Linked DNA regions of Candidatus Puniceispirillum marinum IMCC1322. The protein of the gene in region 2 interacts with the protein of the main gene of each other region in a pairwise test. Links are inferred from orthologs where the notes say so. Each region holds a gene or a part of one and is shown on either strand. Other genes may lie near its edges.

Region 1 (7,821 bases), 1.1 Mb from region 2 along the record:
ATCTGCTTTCACTAGCCCGAACCGAAGCGCGCCGCATGGCCACTGATGGCACCGCTTTGACCTATAGCGATATGTTACTAAGCCTGTTTGAACGTGATAGCGCTGTTCGCTATCTTGCCGCAGGATAGGGTTGGCACCACAATCAGCCACCCAATCAAATGCAGCAATCAAACATAAGCCATCATCAAGCTATAATGTCGCGTTTTAACGGTTCTTGGGCGCGGCTTTCTTGGGCGCGGCTTTCTTGGTCACGGCTTTCTTGGTCACGGCTTTCTTGGGTGTGGTTTTCTTGGTCACGGCTTTAGCTGTGGTTTTTTTAACCGCCACTTTCGCAGAGCCAGTCTTTTTCATGCTTGCCTTTTTAGGTGCGGCTTTTGTAGACGCCGCTTTCTCGGCTATTGGCTTGCCACCACTGCGGTCAGGCGGTGTCACAATGCCTCCAGACACCACCATCTTGACAGCTTCTTCAACTTCCATCTCCAGAAATATGACTTCCTTTTTAGGACAGAACAGCAAAAACCCTGATGTTGGGTTAGGTGTTGTCGGGATAAAGACATTGACCATATCATGATCAATCAACGTATCGACCTCACCTTTGGTATTGCCCGTAACAAACCCGATAACCCACAACTCCTTACGTGGATATTCAACCAGCACAACTTCGCGAAACGCGTCTGATTGGGCTGAAACAACCGTTTCCAGTATCTGTTTAGTTGCCCCGTAAATGGATCGTACAACCGGCATACGGTTCAACAGTGATTCGCCAAAACTAATTAGCCAGCGCCCCATGAAGCCGGCAGCCAACGCGCCAATAACTGTGATCAGCGCGACCCCGATCAACAATCCAATACCTGGAATCTCGCTATAGGCTGTCTCGGCAAAATGCGGCAGTAAATTAGCCACTTGTCCATCAATGATCTCAATTGCTGACCAGGTAATGTAAATCGTCAGCAAAACTGGCGCTGTAACAACCAGCCCAGTGAAAAACCATGATCTAATGCGCCCCATCTTAATCCCCTATTTGATCTATATAAACAGCTTCAAGACGTGTTCACACAGTAATATATTTAATAAATTACGACCTTCAGAAACATCATTGCTATATAAAAAACAACTTTAAAACATAAAAATATTACAAAGTGCTTACAATTTGTTATTCAGCTTGGTCAGACTGCTAACGACTGTTACGATGGCTACATGTCTAAAGCAAGCACCGAATTTGAACATCTCGTAAAAATCATGGCTCGTCTGCGCAATCCTGAAAACGGATGTCCGTGGGATGTGAAACAGACTTTCGAAACCATTGCCCCTTATACGATCGAAGAAGCTTATGAAGTGGCGGATGCTATACATAACGGTACGCGCGAAGATATCCGCGACGAGTTAGGCGATTTATTACTACAGGTTGTTTTTCACGCTCGCATAGCCGAGGAAGAAGGTTGCTTTAACGTGGCAGATGTTGCCCGCAGCGTCAGCGATAAAATGATTAGTCGTCACCCTCATGTCTTTGGTGATGAGACAAAATCTGACAGCCCTCCTGCACAAGCGCAATCACATGATGCAGAGAGGCAAAAAATAAACTGGGAAGATATTAAAGCTACCGAGCGTGCGCAGAAAGGCAAAAACGGTGTGCTTGACGATGTGGCTGTCGGACTACCGCCAATGTTACGCGCCCTCAAGCTACAAAAACGTGCCGCCCGTGTTGGCTATGACTGGGATCATATCAATGATGTATTCGCTAAAATGGTTGAGGAGACGGACGAGTTAAAAATTGAGTTAGCTGCAGACGAACCAGATCATGATGCTATCAAAGATGAAATTGGCGATATTCTGTTTGTTGCTATAAATCTTGCTCGCAAAGCCGGTGTTGATCCCGAAACGGCCTTAATGGGGTGCAATAAAAAATTTGAGCGTCGCTTTAGGTATATAGAAGAACAAGTTGACAAAAATGGGAAAAATATCAACACTATACCTTTAGGTGAGATGGAATCATTTTGGCAAGATGCCAAAAAAAGTGAGACAAAATAAAGATGACTACCGCCCAACTCATTGCCTTTAACATTGCCCTTTTGGTAGCACTTGCCAGTCCGGGTCCGGCATTTTTGGTGTCTGTGCGCACCACCTTAACCGCTGGCACCAGATCGGGAATCATGCTTGGTTTTGGACTTGGGCTGACCGCAGCATTTTGGACATTGCTGGCATTGCTTGGGCTGGAAAGTATTTTCTTTCTGGTGCCATGGGCTTATACAACGGCGAAGATTTGTGGAGCCCTATATCTTTTCTATATCGCGCTGATCACATGGCGACATGCCACGTCTCCTATTCAAAACAATGCCCGAACGCTTATCAATGCCTTCAGAGATGGTGTCCTGATCAACCTGTCGAACCCAAAATCAGTTCTGTTTGCCGCTGCCATACTGATTGTCATTTTTCCAGCAAATATGGCAGCTTGGGAGATAGGGTTTATTGTTATAAATCACCTGGCTATAGAAGTTACTTTTTATACGATCCTTGCTTACGTGATGAGCACCCAAACCATTCGAACAAGTTATTTGCGGGCTAAAATATATCTTGATCGAGGTGCCAGCGTCATTCTCGTGTCACTTGGTCTTAGCCTCTTATTCCAGAAAAACGACTAGTCATAATGGTGTGCTTGCAACCGATGATGTCTTACAGCTATTCGCCACGCCATATTTCACGATTAAGCTGATCCCAAATGGTTTTGGACGCGGCCACCATAAAAGCTTCGTTATAGGCGGCGTTAAACGGTCGCCCATCAACCGACATGCCTGCATGTGCGCCTGCCTCACGGCATAAGAGATCAACCGGGGCATGATCCCATGGCGTACAAGTCCCGTGCATAATGAAATGGATATCACCACCGGCAAGTTTCATCGCCAACACCCCAGCGCACCTTAAAGAAATCCGGTTTTCAAAGTGCTTCAACCGGTCAATAAATTCACCTCGAAATGGTTGTTTAAGAAATTTGGTACTTCCCTCACCTACAAGTTGCTCAATATCAGGAAGCGTGTCACTGACCGAAAGGCGGACTATATCACGACCATCGATCCTGAAAGCGCCAGCGCCAGCCTTTGCATAATACAGCACCTCCTTCAACGGGTGCCACAGCCATGTTTGCTGAGGGATACCATCTTCCAATAAAGCAACCATCATACAGAAATGGTCTTTGCCATGAACAAAATTATGGGTGCCATCAACCGGATCAACTGTCCAGACGGTGCCGCGACCGGCCTGATCACGTAGTGCTGGGCTTTTGGCGACAGCTTCTTCACCTACACATACCCCTTGTTTCAAGGCAAGCAGACGGGGGGTCAGCCATTCTTCGGCTTCACGGTCTGCTACCGTAACCAGATCATCGGGTCCGGACTTGGTATCTATCTGCCCAGCCACAAGATTCCGGTAACGCGGAAGCACAAGTTCGGCGGTAGCCTGTTGCATCAATTGGGCAACCTGCTGGGCAAAACTATCAAAAACGGTCATTAAAAAACTCTTTATGGGTTAGAAGATACCAAAGGTCTGACTCAGCCTTGATCGGGGGTAGTCTCATCCGTATCTTCAAAACCCTGAAGATGAACAGGAACAGATGGCATGATCGTTGAAATGGCATGTTTATAAACCAGCTGAACATGTTGATCACGCTTAAGCAGAATTGAAAAATTGTCAAACCAGGTGATAACACCCTGAAGCTTAACTCCGCTAACCAGAAAAACGGTTACCGGTGAATGTGATTTACGGATGTTGTTGAGAAACACTTCCTGAAGATTTCGGCTCTTATCTGCGGCCATTTTTCCCTCCCTTTTTTTTCAACTTACCCTCTTGGGCATGACTTCACAATGCCATGTCACGCGATAACCGGCATTTATGTCTAATTTTTGGAGGTAAAATGTGATTAGAAGAAATCTAGCCGCACGGATAGCATCTTTTCAACCTGAACGATCTTTCCACGTTCGGCAAAGATAATCACCGTATCACCAGCCTCGATCACACTATCACCGCGGGCGGCAATAACTTGTTCATCCCTTACAATACCACCGATTGAAATGCCCTTTGGTATTTTGGCTGTCCGCAAAGGCTTGCCGACCAGCAAAGATGAGGGCAAGGCCTCGGCTTCAAGCACTTCACCAAGATCTTCAATAATCGGGTGCACATCACGGATACGGCCACGGCGCACATGCTCGAGAATTGACGAAACTGTAATTTGTGATGGATTAATCACCGCATCGACACCCAGAGTCCCCACCAGCGGAATAAAGCCAGGCATATTCACCAATGCCACCGCATGTTTGGCTCCCGTGCGCTTGGCCAACAATGCCGACAAGATATTGACCTCGTCATCTTCAGTCACTGACACAAAGGTCTCGGTTGTATGTACACCGGCTTCTTTAAGGATCGACTCATCAAGGGCGTCACCATGAATAATGCCCGTGCCTTGTAATTCTTCGGCAAGTTCACGCGCCCTGTTATTATCCATTTCGATAAGTTGCACCTGTGTATTTGAAAAATTGGTTGCAATCTCGCGCGCCAGCATCAAACCAATATTACCACCACCCGCAATCACCACAGATCTGGCCTCGGGTTCTTCATGCCCAAAGGCAGCCATCGCCCGATCAAGATGTGCACTGTCACAGACAAAATAAATACGATCACCGGCATGCATTTCTTCAACGCCACGTCGGGGCAGAATCACGGCATTATCCCGAATGATACACAATACTGTCATGGCAAGGTCTGGAAACAGATTGGTCAGATGCCGCAAGGGCGTATCACGAACTGGACTATCCTCGGTACACACCACCCCTACCAGATTCATTTTGCCATCACATAGATTTTTAATGTCAAAAGCACCTGGTACGCGTAATTGATTGCTGATAGACGCCGATACTTCTGCTTCCGGCGAGATGATATGATCAATTGGCAGATGCGCTGGACTATAGAGGTCGGCATAATTCTCATCGAGATAGGAGCTTCCTCTGATACGGGCGATTTTCACCGGCGTATCGAAAATAGTATGCGCCACCTGGCACGCGACCATATTGACTTCATCAGACTCTGTCACCGCGATCAATAATTCGGCATCACGCATGCCAGCTTCATTCAGTCTTTCCGGATGCGAGGCTACACCAATCACACCAGTCACATCATGCTGGTCAGTAATGCGCTGAATATTTTCGGCGGACGCATCAACAACGGTGACATCATTCTGTTCTTCAGCCAGATGCCCTGCAATAGCGCTTCCCACAAGCCCAGCACCACAAATCACGATTTTCACGAGGTTGCCCCCTTTTCACTGTCTATGGTATGCGCGACAACTGCATGTTCTGCCGCCTCCATATTATCTATGTTCAGCGCTTTCAACTTTCGATGCAATGCAGACCGCTCCATACCGACAAAATTGGCCATTCGCGAAATATTCCCATCAAACCGGCGCAATTGCGTGGCCAGATAAACCCGTTCAAAATCTTCTCGCGCATTCCGCAACGGTAATGAGAACATTTCATCAAGCCCTGACCGCGAACTGCCACGGGGTATATTCTGAATATCTGCCGGAAGCAAGCTTAGCCCTACCGGTTCACGCCGATCAGGCGGTGCCAGAATCAACATGCTTTCGATGGTATTGTGAATTTGCCGCACATTACCAGGCCATTCATAGCCTTGCATAGCCGCCAACACTTCATCGGACAGCTTGATCGGTGCCACGCCAAGACGGTCAGCGATCTTCTTGACAAAATGCTTGGCCATAAGCGGAATATCTTCACGCCGTTCTGATACTGGCGCGACATTTAACGACACCACGCCCAGCCGATAGTAAAGATCCTCACGCAATCGCCCAGCCTGAATTTCAGTAACCAGATCACGGCTTGACGCCGAAATCACCCTGACATCGACAACCACTTCTGCGTTACCACCAACCCGACGGAATCTCTGTTCGGTAACAGCACGAACAATCTTGCCTTGCGTTTCCAGCGGCAAATCACAGATTTCATCAAAATAGAGCGTACCTTCATGGGCTTGCTCGAACAGCCCGACTATACGGCGGCTTGCTTGCATGCTTTCCGACCCAAACAACTCCGCATCGACGCGTTCGGGTGCCAAACGTGCACAATTAGCAACAACAAACCGGCCATCTCGGCGCTGCGACTGGTCATGTATGACCCTTGCCGCCAACTCCTTGCCACTTCCACCTGGTCCATTGATGATCACACGACTTGCCGTTGGGGCAATTTTGCTGATCGCCTGACGTGTTACACGCATCGCCTGCGAGTTACCAATCAGTTCGGGCGCCATATCTTCACTGATGCGGGTTCGTAATTCGGCATTCTCCTGCGTCAGGCGCGCAGCTTCAAGCGCGCGCTCAACCATCAAAACAAGACGGTTTTCTTTAAATGGCTTTTCGATGAAGTCATAGGCACCTTGGCGTATCGCCTGAACGGCTGTTTCGATTGTGCCATGCCCCGAAATCATCAAGACCGGCAAATCAGGATAAACCCCCTTTGTCCATTCCAGCAATTGCAGACCATCCATATCAGAATCACGCATCCAGATATCGAGAATGGCCAGCACAGGTGGCCGACTCAACAGAATATTACGCGCTTCATCTGCATTGGCAGCTGTCTTCGACTGATAGCCCTCATCTTCCAGTGTCATGCTGATAAGCGAGCGAATGTCACGTTCATCATCAACAATCAGAATTTCACCAGCCATATCTAACGTCCCAGATTCTTGCCGCCACTTTGGGCATCATTATCACTTGGAAAGGTCAGCACAATAACGGCGCCACCTTGATCATCATTTTTCAGTGCAAGCGTCCCGTTATGATCCTGCACAATTTTTGAGACAATCGCGAGACCTAGCCCGGTTCCCTTCTCGCGTGTTGTCACATAGGGTTCCAGCAAATCATCCAAATTCATATCAGGAAAGCCGGGTCCATTATCTTTGATAACAACTGTAATTTCACCATCACCATAGGTTAGCGATATGTATATTTGCGGTGTGGCAACATTATGTTCGCGCAAACTGTCTTTGGCATTTTGCAGCAAATTGGTAATTGCCTGACGCAACAGACCGGCATCACCCATGATTATGAATGACACATCGTCATCATGTTCATAGCTATAGGACACATCATCGCTGGCGAACAGATCAATCTGACCTTCCACCAATTCATCAAGCTTTACCGGTTCCATCGTCGGTTGCGGCATACGGGCAAATGATGAAAATTCGTCAACCATGCGGCCTATATCGTCAACCTGACGTGAAATAATCGTCACATATTCCTCAAACCGTTCCGCTTCTATGGCATCCTTGGGTTTGAATTTTCGCCGCAATCTATCCGAGGCCAGTTGAATAGGCGTTAATGGATTCTTGATTTCATGCGCGATGCGGCGCGCAATATCAGCCCATGCGGCTTTGCGCTGCGCGGTTAGCAGATCGGTTACATCATCGAATGTTACGACATAACCGATAATCCGGTCATCAACCAGTTCGCTGGCGATACGGGAACGCAAGGTCAAACGACTTGTGGGACGCTCTAAAACCACTTGATCTTCCATAAAACGGCGTCTTTTCTGCCCAACAATCGATAACAGGTGGTTAAATTCTGGCACCAGATTTTCCAGTTTTTTGCCTATCATGTCGACATCGGTCAATCCAAGAAGATTACGAGCCGCCGCATTGGGCAAGTTAATGCGCCCATCTTTATCAAGACCAATCACACCTGACGATACACCACCAAGAACCGCTTCGGTAAATTCACGCCGCCGGTCAATTTGCATATTGGCCTGAACAAGTTGCTGACGGCTT
Region 2 (7,577 bases):
TACAATCACCCAGGTACCATCATCATGGCGGGTTATATCGACGCCAAGAGCGCGCATGGCATCGGCGGTTGCCAGCACATCAGCACCTTCTAGCAAGCCAGTTACCTTGGTCGTGCCGATAGCCAAGCTACCAAGTATCAAAGATCGATGTGACATCGATTTATCGCCAGGCACATCAATTATGCCAGCAAGATTGTCTGTTCTTTGTGATGATAAACTAAGATTTGTCTGCATCGACATGTCTTTATCCTGCGGCCAAATAAGGGGTTGATAATGTGCTTTCATGGCACAGTTTGCCATCTCAGTGTTAAGCAAAGCATCATATAGCATCATGTTTACGTGTGACGCAAATATGGCCGCATAGATCACGACAAAAATATAAATTTCTGATCAGCATGGAAATTGTGTTTAGAAACATGTGAACGTTTCAGTTCACGCTGTTTAGGCAAGAAGTAATAAAAATGCCGGATGATTAAAAATTTGTTTTGACAGGCTCAGTAAATTGTATCAAATCCGTAGTTCAAAATTTGTGTGACCACCTGTAATAAAATATGCAAAGGGTAAGTAGGAATGGCTAAAGCAGATCTTGGAATAAAGCGTGCTTGTTTGTCATGCGGTATGAAATTCTATGATTTCAAAAGAACACCTATTATTTGCCCTGGTTGTTCCACTGAATTCAGTATTGAAAATTTACTTACCAGCCGCAAAGGGCGAAGCGCTGTAAAGTCGGCTGCTAGCAGAGTGCAAACAGCAAAGCTGGATGATGTGGAAGATCAGGATGAAAACATCCATGATGATGATGAAGATGGTGATGAAGCCAATACTGGGCAAGCTACTGGCATTGGTGTAGATGACGAAACTCTTGATTATGAAGAGGAAGATAACGCCGCCGAAGACGCTGATGGGCCAGGCATCATTCAGGATGAAATCACCGAAGATGATGAGTTGCTTCCAAATCTTGACGATGGAGATGAGAACTAGCACCTTTTTTTCTGATTTATCAGATGAATTACGTGTGTTTGCTAAATTTTGCTTGCGCCAACACCGGCGCCTGCGATACACATGCGCGGCCGCAAGCAGTTGCGGCAAACATGATTTGGATTAGGGGCTATAGCTCAGCTGGGAGAGCGCTACAATGGCATTGTAGAGGTCAGCGGTTCGATCCCGCTTAGCTCCACCAAATCACCTAAACAAAACCCCGTCTCAGCCCTTATAAGCTGATTCGGGGTTTTGTTTTGGCAACATGCTGTCTTTAAATGAATATGGATTATGCTGCTTTGGATTGCGTGATGTTTTGAATGGCCATCAACGCTTCAGCTGCGGTCTGCGCTGCACGCAGTTTGGAACAGTTTGTCGCCTTACGAAGCACCTGTGAAACGGATGATAGCATCTGAAGTTGAGCTTGATCACTAGCTTCTGGGCCAATCACCAGGCAGGCAATGTCAACATCTCGCCCATCAGCGGCGTCGAAGGCGACGGGGCTATCAAGAATAGCCATCACAGCGATTGGCTCATCAACAGAATTGATCGCGGCATGCGGGATAGCCACGCCATTACCCACACCCGTACTACCAAGTCGTTCACGCTTCATCACCGCCGCACATAAATCGCGTGATTCGATTTTATGCGCTTTGGCAGCCTCGGCACATAACGCTTCGATCAGGTGTTTCTTGCTGTTCACTTTGAGACCAACAAGTATCTGTTGCTGCTCGATAAAACTACCGTCTGTCATTTAAAAACCTGTCTAGGTGCAAAGCGGCTATGAGCCTGTCAAAAACATATAAAAATTTGTTTATCTGGATCGTCAGGGGTGCCAGAAGTCGCGCAACCTAGTAGTGCCAAAGTTTCCTGTCAAGACTATGTTTTGAAATCTTCACACAAGAAGGATAATTGATCTTAATGCTAGCGGCTAAAGCGTTCGCCAAGATAGACTTCACGGACACCGCTATGCTGAACAACTTCTTCAGGACTGCCTTCCATCATGACAGCGCCATCATGGATGATGTAGGCACGGTCAACAACATCGAGCGTCTCACGGACATTATGGTCGGTAATCAGGACACCGAGCCCATGGTCCTGAAGCTGGCGGATAAGGCCGCGGATTTCTCCCAACGCTATGGGGTCAATGCCAGCAAGTGGCTCGTCAAGCAGCAGAAATGTTGGACGTGCGGCTAAAGCACGAGCAATTTCAAGCCGTCGCCGCTCGCCGCCGGATAGATTGATAGACGGGGTGTTGCGAAGATGCGTAATGCCAAATTCAGCCATCAGATCATCAAGCATTGATGCACGATCAGTTTCTGGTTCATCCAGTGTTTCAAGCACGGCTAGAATATTCTGTTCGACGGTTAGACCACGAAATATGCTTGATTCTTGTGGCAGATAACCAATGCCGAGCCGGGCCCGTTGAAAGACCGGCATATTCGTCACATTCTGGCCGTCAATTTGAACGCTACCTTCGTCCGCTGCCAGCAACCCTGCCAGAATATAAAAGGTTGTGGTTTTGCCAGCACCATTTGGCCCTAACAGGCCAACAGCCTCACCACGCTGTAAGCTAAGTGTAACATTGCGAACAACGCGCCGCTGATCAAAGCTTTTGCCTATACCCGTTGCCTGCAAACCAGCATTCTGATTTACCAGCCGTGGTGCTGATGGGGGAAACCCATCTTGGTTAGACCATTTATCCATTATGTGGAACCTTTAAGCACATACCCAAAATCATTTTGTTATTGAACCATAATGCCGGTCACGCGTCCACCCTGACCATCAGATAGAAGCCGACTGACACCACTATTAAAATCAACTTCAGCCCGCGACCCACGCATGACATTCTGGCCTTCGATCAGTTCAACATTACCTGTCAGTATGGCAATGGAGGTGTTGAAATCGTAATTAACCTTGTCGCCAGTAGCTGTCTGGTTATCGACAGTACGTACATAGGCATTGCCGATGGCATCAAGCGTTTGCAGGTCGCCGTTTTCATTGGTAAAGGCGATAATTTCATCACCAGAAATGACACGCCCATCATCGGCTGTATAATTAGCTTTGCCAATGCCATTGATTTTTGCTTTTGTGGGGTTGGACTCGTCATAGATAATCTTTTTAGTTGCTGTCATGACGCCACGTGGGCTGGTGACTTTTGCATTTTTGCCAAACACCGAATAAGTGCTGGATACGAGATCATAGACAAGCCGTGCGCCAGTTGCGGTATTTTCACCATCAATAAAAAAAACATTACCCGTTGCGGTCATCAAATTGATTTCGCGCCCAGCTTGTTCCGGATCATAATTTGCTTCTAGACGATCTGCCGAGATACGCATATCACGTTGCACGGCTATGGCATCGCCCTCGGCTAGATAAAGCCCTTTATTCTGATCCCATTCCAGAAAATCTGAGGCTTCAATCGTGACCGGTGCGGTTTGGGTCTCGGCTTGTTTGTCTTGTGCATTGGCTATTGATAACAGTCCGGGACTCATGACAAGCAGCAACGCAAATAGCGCAAAATGTCGCAATAAAAAATTTAAAACCTTCATAACATATCCTGTTCATGCACTGACTGGGGCTTTGCCAGATTAGTTGATTGTCTTCACATTATGCAAAACCATTTTACTTGTACCACCAAACATCATGACGTTTCCATGATCGGTGACGCGAATATTCTGTCCCGTTATGTGCGCGTCAGGTGAAACAACTTCGACAGGCAAATCGGATTGCATTTCACCAGCATCGATATTGGCGCTTAACGCCTCGGTTGTCATAATCACGTTTTGTTTTGTTTGCTTAAGAACAACCATGCCTGTGAGATCGACTAGATTATCAGTTTGCGAAAACGCACCATTCAATGCTGAAATATTTATACGACCCCCGTCAGACTGGGTAATAAAGCCTGTGGGTTCAGATAGTTGGATAATGCCACTGCCATTATTTTGTTCAACAGCGTTTGTGGCGTTGATTTCATAGGTCTTGCCTGTTTTTGTCGTGCCTTTATAACGTGCGCCAGTCAATTGTGTGCCGCCATCATCAGCCACTTCGATATTGGCAATACTGACGCGGACATCACTGGTTTTGGTATAAAGACCCAACCATCCTACAGCGGCAGCAAGCGTCGTTAATCCGGCGCCGGTTAAAAGAACGCTAGGGCGCAAGAGGGTGGATTTTTTAGCAGACGAAGCGCGCTTTTTTGGCGTAAAGCGCGTAAGCTTCTTGTCGTATGTATCATTATTATCAGATGCCATTCAAAGTCCTCTGAATTCCCTAATGACCATAAGATGACTTAGTAAAATTACTTAATGGTGGAAGATATCCACATCACCAAAGCCAATTAGATCAAGTTGTGCACGCTCAGGCAAAAAGCCAAAACAGGCATTGGCCAGCGCCATGCGGTTTTCACGCTCAAGCATATATGAGAGTTTTTCGCGGATCGCATGAAGATATAAAACATCGCCAGCCGCATAATTCTGCTGATCAATGGTCAGGGTTTCAGCACCCCAATCTGATGATTGTTGCTGTTTGGAAATATCAATCTGCAACAGCTCGCGGCATAATTCTTTGAGCCCATGTCGGTCAGTATAGGTGCGGGCTAGTTTTGAGGCGATTTTAGTGCAGTAAATATCGCCTTCGACAGCGCCGATATAATGGATCAGAGCGGCGAGATCAAAACGCGCAAAATGGAATAATTTGGTTACCGCAGGGTCAGCAAGTAAAGCCGCTAGAACAGGGCTTGGCTTGGCTGGCTGAGCAATCTGAACCAGATGCGCATTGCCGTCACCACTAGATAATTGCACCAGACACAAGCGATCACGCTGGGTTTTCAAACCCATTGTTTCGGTATCTATAGCGACAATCGAACCGAGGTCAATATCGGCAGGTAGATCGTCTTTATAGATGTTAACGGCCATCGCTATTACCTGCCTCGTTCTGCATTAATTATTCCGGCTGGATATTTCTGAATCAGTATGCGGATACAGATACCAACTGTAAATGGTGCCCAGGAGAAGACTCGAACTTCCACGACCTTGCGGCCACTGGCACCTGAAGCCAGCGCGTCTACCAATTCCGCCACCTGGGCATTTATCAACATCATTATTCTGCTGCGAATAAGTGCGAGAGAATAGTCTTAAAAGCCTAACTGTCAAACAATTTCCCCGAGGATAGGCTGGATTTTGACGGTATAATGACAGCTTTTGTTTTTCATTGCTTTTCTGCACCGGTTTTTGCTTGTTGCTTTGGCTCTCGCCATTGTACATATGGGGGATAGACCATTTTCAGCGCGCATGGGTTTATAATATAGCAGAGCACTAGCCTGTCAAAATGGCTAAAGTGATTAAATTCAAGAGTGATGATATGCAAAAGACAGTGACAGTAATTGGTGGTTCAGGCTTTATCGGGCGCGCTACGGTTGAAATGCTGGCGCGTGCTAAAATGCGTGTCATTGTTTTATGCCGGAATGCTGAGCGCGCCAAATATCTAAAGCCGATGGGTGATGTTGGTCAGATCACACTGGTATCAGGCGATGCATTAAATGATGAAACACTGGCCTCGGTTATAAAGCCAGCTGATGCGGTCATTAATTTTGTGGGTATTCTTGCGGAAACAGGTAGCCAGCGCTTTGAGGCCCTGCAGGGTGAATTGCCAGGCAAGATTGGCATGCTGGCGCGTCAAAATGATGTAGCTGATGTTGTACATATTTCGGCCATCGGTGCGGATGCGGACTCCCCTAGTCTGTATGCGCGTACTAAAGCAGCTGGCGAAGCAGGCTTGCATAACGAATTTCCAGATGCCGTTATTCTGCGCCCGTCAATTGTTTTTGGCCCCCGTGACGGTTTCTTTAACCGCTTTGCTAATATGGCGTTGACGGCACCAGCCTTGCCATTGCCTGGGGGTGGTACGATGCGGATGCAGCCGGTTTATGTTGGGGATGTTGTCGCCGCCATTGAAGCCAGCATTGGTATAGGCAAGACAAAGATAAATCCGCGTGGCAAGTTTTTTGAACTAGGCGGCCCTGATATCTATTCATTTCGGCAGTTGATGGAAATCACCTTACTGCAAATTCGCCGTCGGCGTTTGCTGATACCTGTGCCACTGAGCTTGATGTCTTTTGGCGCTATCTTTGCTGGGTTATTGCCATCACCGCCCATTACGGTCGATCAGGTCAAGCTATTGAAGATCGACAATATTGTTGCCAAGAATGCTCTTGGTTTGGCGGCTATGGGTATCACGCCGACCAGCATGGATGCGATTTTGCCAAGCTATCTTGCACGGTTTCGTCCGGGTGGCCAGTTTTCGCGCTGATTTTAATGTGAAGTGATACCAGACAATGACTGGCTATGCGATCATATGATTCTGGATTGCCCATAGCAAAACGGCACCAAGAATCAGCCGGTAATATACAAAAATATTGAAATTGGCGCGCGCTAGCCACGCCATCATTGCCCGCATGGCAAGGAACGCCATCAGACCCGAAAGCAAAGCCACCAGCGCCGCGTCGCTTCCCAGCGCGAGATCGCCATCTTTGATCAGATCATGGGTTTTAAGAATGCCTGCGCCAGCGATCGTTGGCAAAGACAACAATAATGAAAACCGTGCCGCGGTAATGCGGTCAAAGCCTAACATCCGCGCCGCTGTCATGGTGACACCTGAACGCGATGCACCGGGAATCAGCGCGCAAATCTGTGTCAGGCCAATGAATATGGCAGATGAAAAACGCACATCATCCATATTCTTTAGCGCCACTCCATAGCGATCCGCACCCCACAACAGCATCGCAAAGAGCAGATTTGACCATGCCAGCGTTTCAATCATTGTTAGCCAGTTCCAGTTGGCATAATTGACATAAAACCCCGCACCAATAACAGGTATTGTGGCTGCCATCAGCATCAGACCAAAACGGGCATCATTTGGGTTATGTTTACCAAAACTAAGGATGCCGATGATGATGCGTGTAATGTCAGCGCGCAAAAAAAACAGAACCGCAAAGAAGGTGCCAACATGCGCGGCGACATCGATTGTTCGTCCTTGATAGGGCTGGTCGGTTAGAACCGGAATCAAAACCAGATGCCCGGAAGATGATATGGGCAGAAATTCAGTTACGCCCTGTACAAGTGCTACAAGAATGATCATAAAAATGGGCATTGGTTAAGGCTTCTCTATTTTATGGCCATATCTGCTCATAATGGCGGTCTGAAACGCAATTGCAGAGTAATCGACCCGGCCGCACCGGACTTTCATGTTTGTTCTTATCGAATTTGCCTTTATTTCGCAACTCACCACCGCTGTTATCATAATAGTACCGTATTGAGACTAAATTAAAGAATATCAAGGCTAATTACCTACATTGCTTGACGATTTGTCAAATACTAGGTATAAAAAGGTAACAATCATTGACTTTTTATTCTGCGGCGTACGCTGTCACAGCGTGGCGCCCGATTGTGTCGGAATTACAGGAGGCAGAGATGTCATCAAAAATGTTGAAATTTGTGGTAACTGAAAAAGCCATGCCGTCAAAGCGCAAGGCCGATGCCCGGGTTGCCGATTTTGACGAAATCTATGACGATTTCAATGTAGAGGCAGCTGAAACCCAA

Evidence for each region.
Region 1: the proteins of SAR116_RS06360 (region 2) and trkA interact in binary tests that used the Escherichia coli proteins (3 or more experiments, as listed by UniProt). The link is inferred for Candidatus Puniceispirillum marinum IMCC1322 from one-to-one orthologs.

Annotation. Positions count from the first base shown.
Region 1 is NC_014010.1:230,383-238,203, reverse strand. The notes cover bases 3,101-6,100. They hold trkA (Trk system potassium transporter TrkA), read right to left. Parts: upstream 5,291-6,100; coding sequence 3,911-5,290; downstream 3,101-3,910. Other genes in these bases: ntrX (nitrogen assimilation response regulator NtrX), read right to left, coding at 5,287-6,100; hfq (RNA chaperone Hfq), read right to left, coding at 3,543-3,806; SAR116_RS01145 (inositol monophosphatase family protein), read right to left, coding at 3,101-3,501. In the rest of the region: ATP-dependent DNA helicase RecG, read left to right, coding at 1-128; SAR116_RS01160 (DUF502 domain-containing protein), read right to left, coding at 205-1,008; mazG (nucleoside triphosphate pyrophosphohydrolase), read left to right, coding at 1,198-2,028; SAR116_RS01150 (LysE family translocator), read left to right, coding at 2,031-2,639; more of SAR116_RS01145, read right to left, coding at 2,677-3,100; more of ntrX, read right to left, coding at 6,101-6,723; SAR116_RS01125 (sensor histidine kinase NtrY-like), read right to left, coding at 6,726-7,821. UniProt on the Escherichia coli protein: Part of the constitutive potassium transport systems TrkG and TrkH. May regulate the transport activity of TrkG and TrkH systems. Binds to NAD(+) and NADH.
Region 2 is NC_014010.1:1,362,907-1,370,483, reverse strand. The notes cover bases 1-2,756. They hold SAR116_RS06360 (PTS sugar transporter subunit IIA), read right to left. Parts: upstream 1,733-2,756; coding sequence 1,268-1,732; downstream 1-1,267. Other genes in these bases: SAR116_RS13245 (LptA/OstA family protein), read right to left, coding at 2,724-2,756; lptB (LPS export ABC transporter ATP-binding protein), read right to left, coding at 1,903-2,685; SAR116_RS06370 (TIGR02300 family protein), read left to right, coding at 571-981; aroA (3-phosphoshikimate 1-carboxyvinyltransferase), read right to left, coding at 1-240. In the rest of the region: more of SAR116_RS13245, read right to left, coding at 2,757-3,530; LPS export ABC transporter periplasmic protein LptC, read right to left, coding at 3,570-4,232; SAR116_RS06340 (ribonuclease D), read right to left, coding at 4,284-4,895; SAR116_RS06330 (complex I NDUFA9 subunit family protein), read left to right, coding at 5,308-6,288; SAR116_RS06325 (undecaprenyl-diphosphate phosphatase), read right to left, coding at 6,322-7,128; SAR116_RS06320 (NAD(P)-dependent oxidoreductase), read left to right, coding at 7,449-7,577. UniProt on the Escherichia coli protein: Seems to have a role in regulating nitrogen assimilation.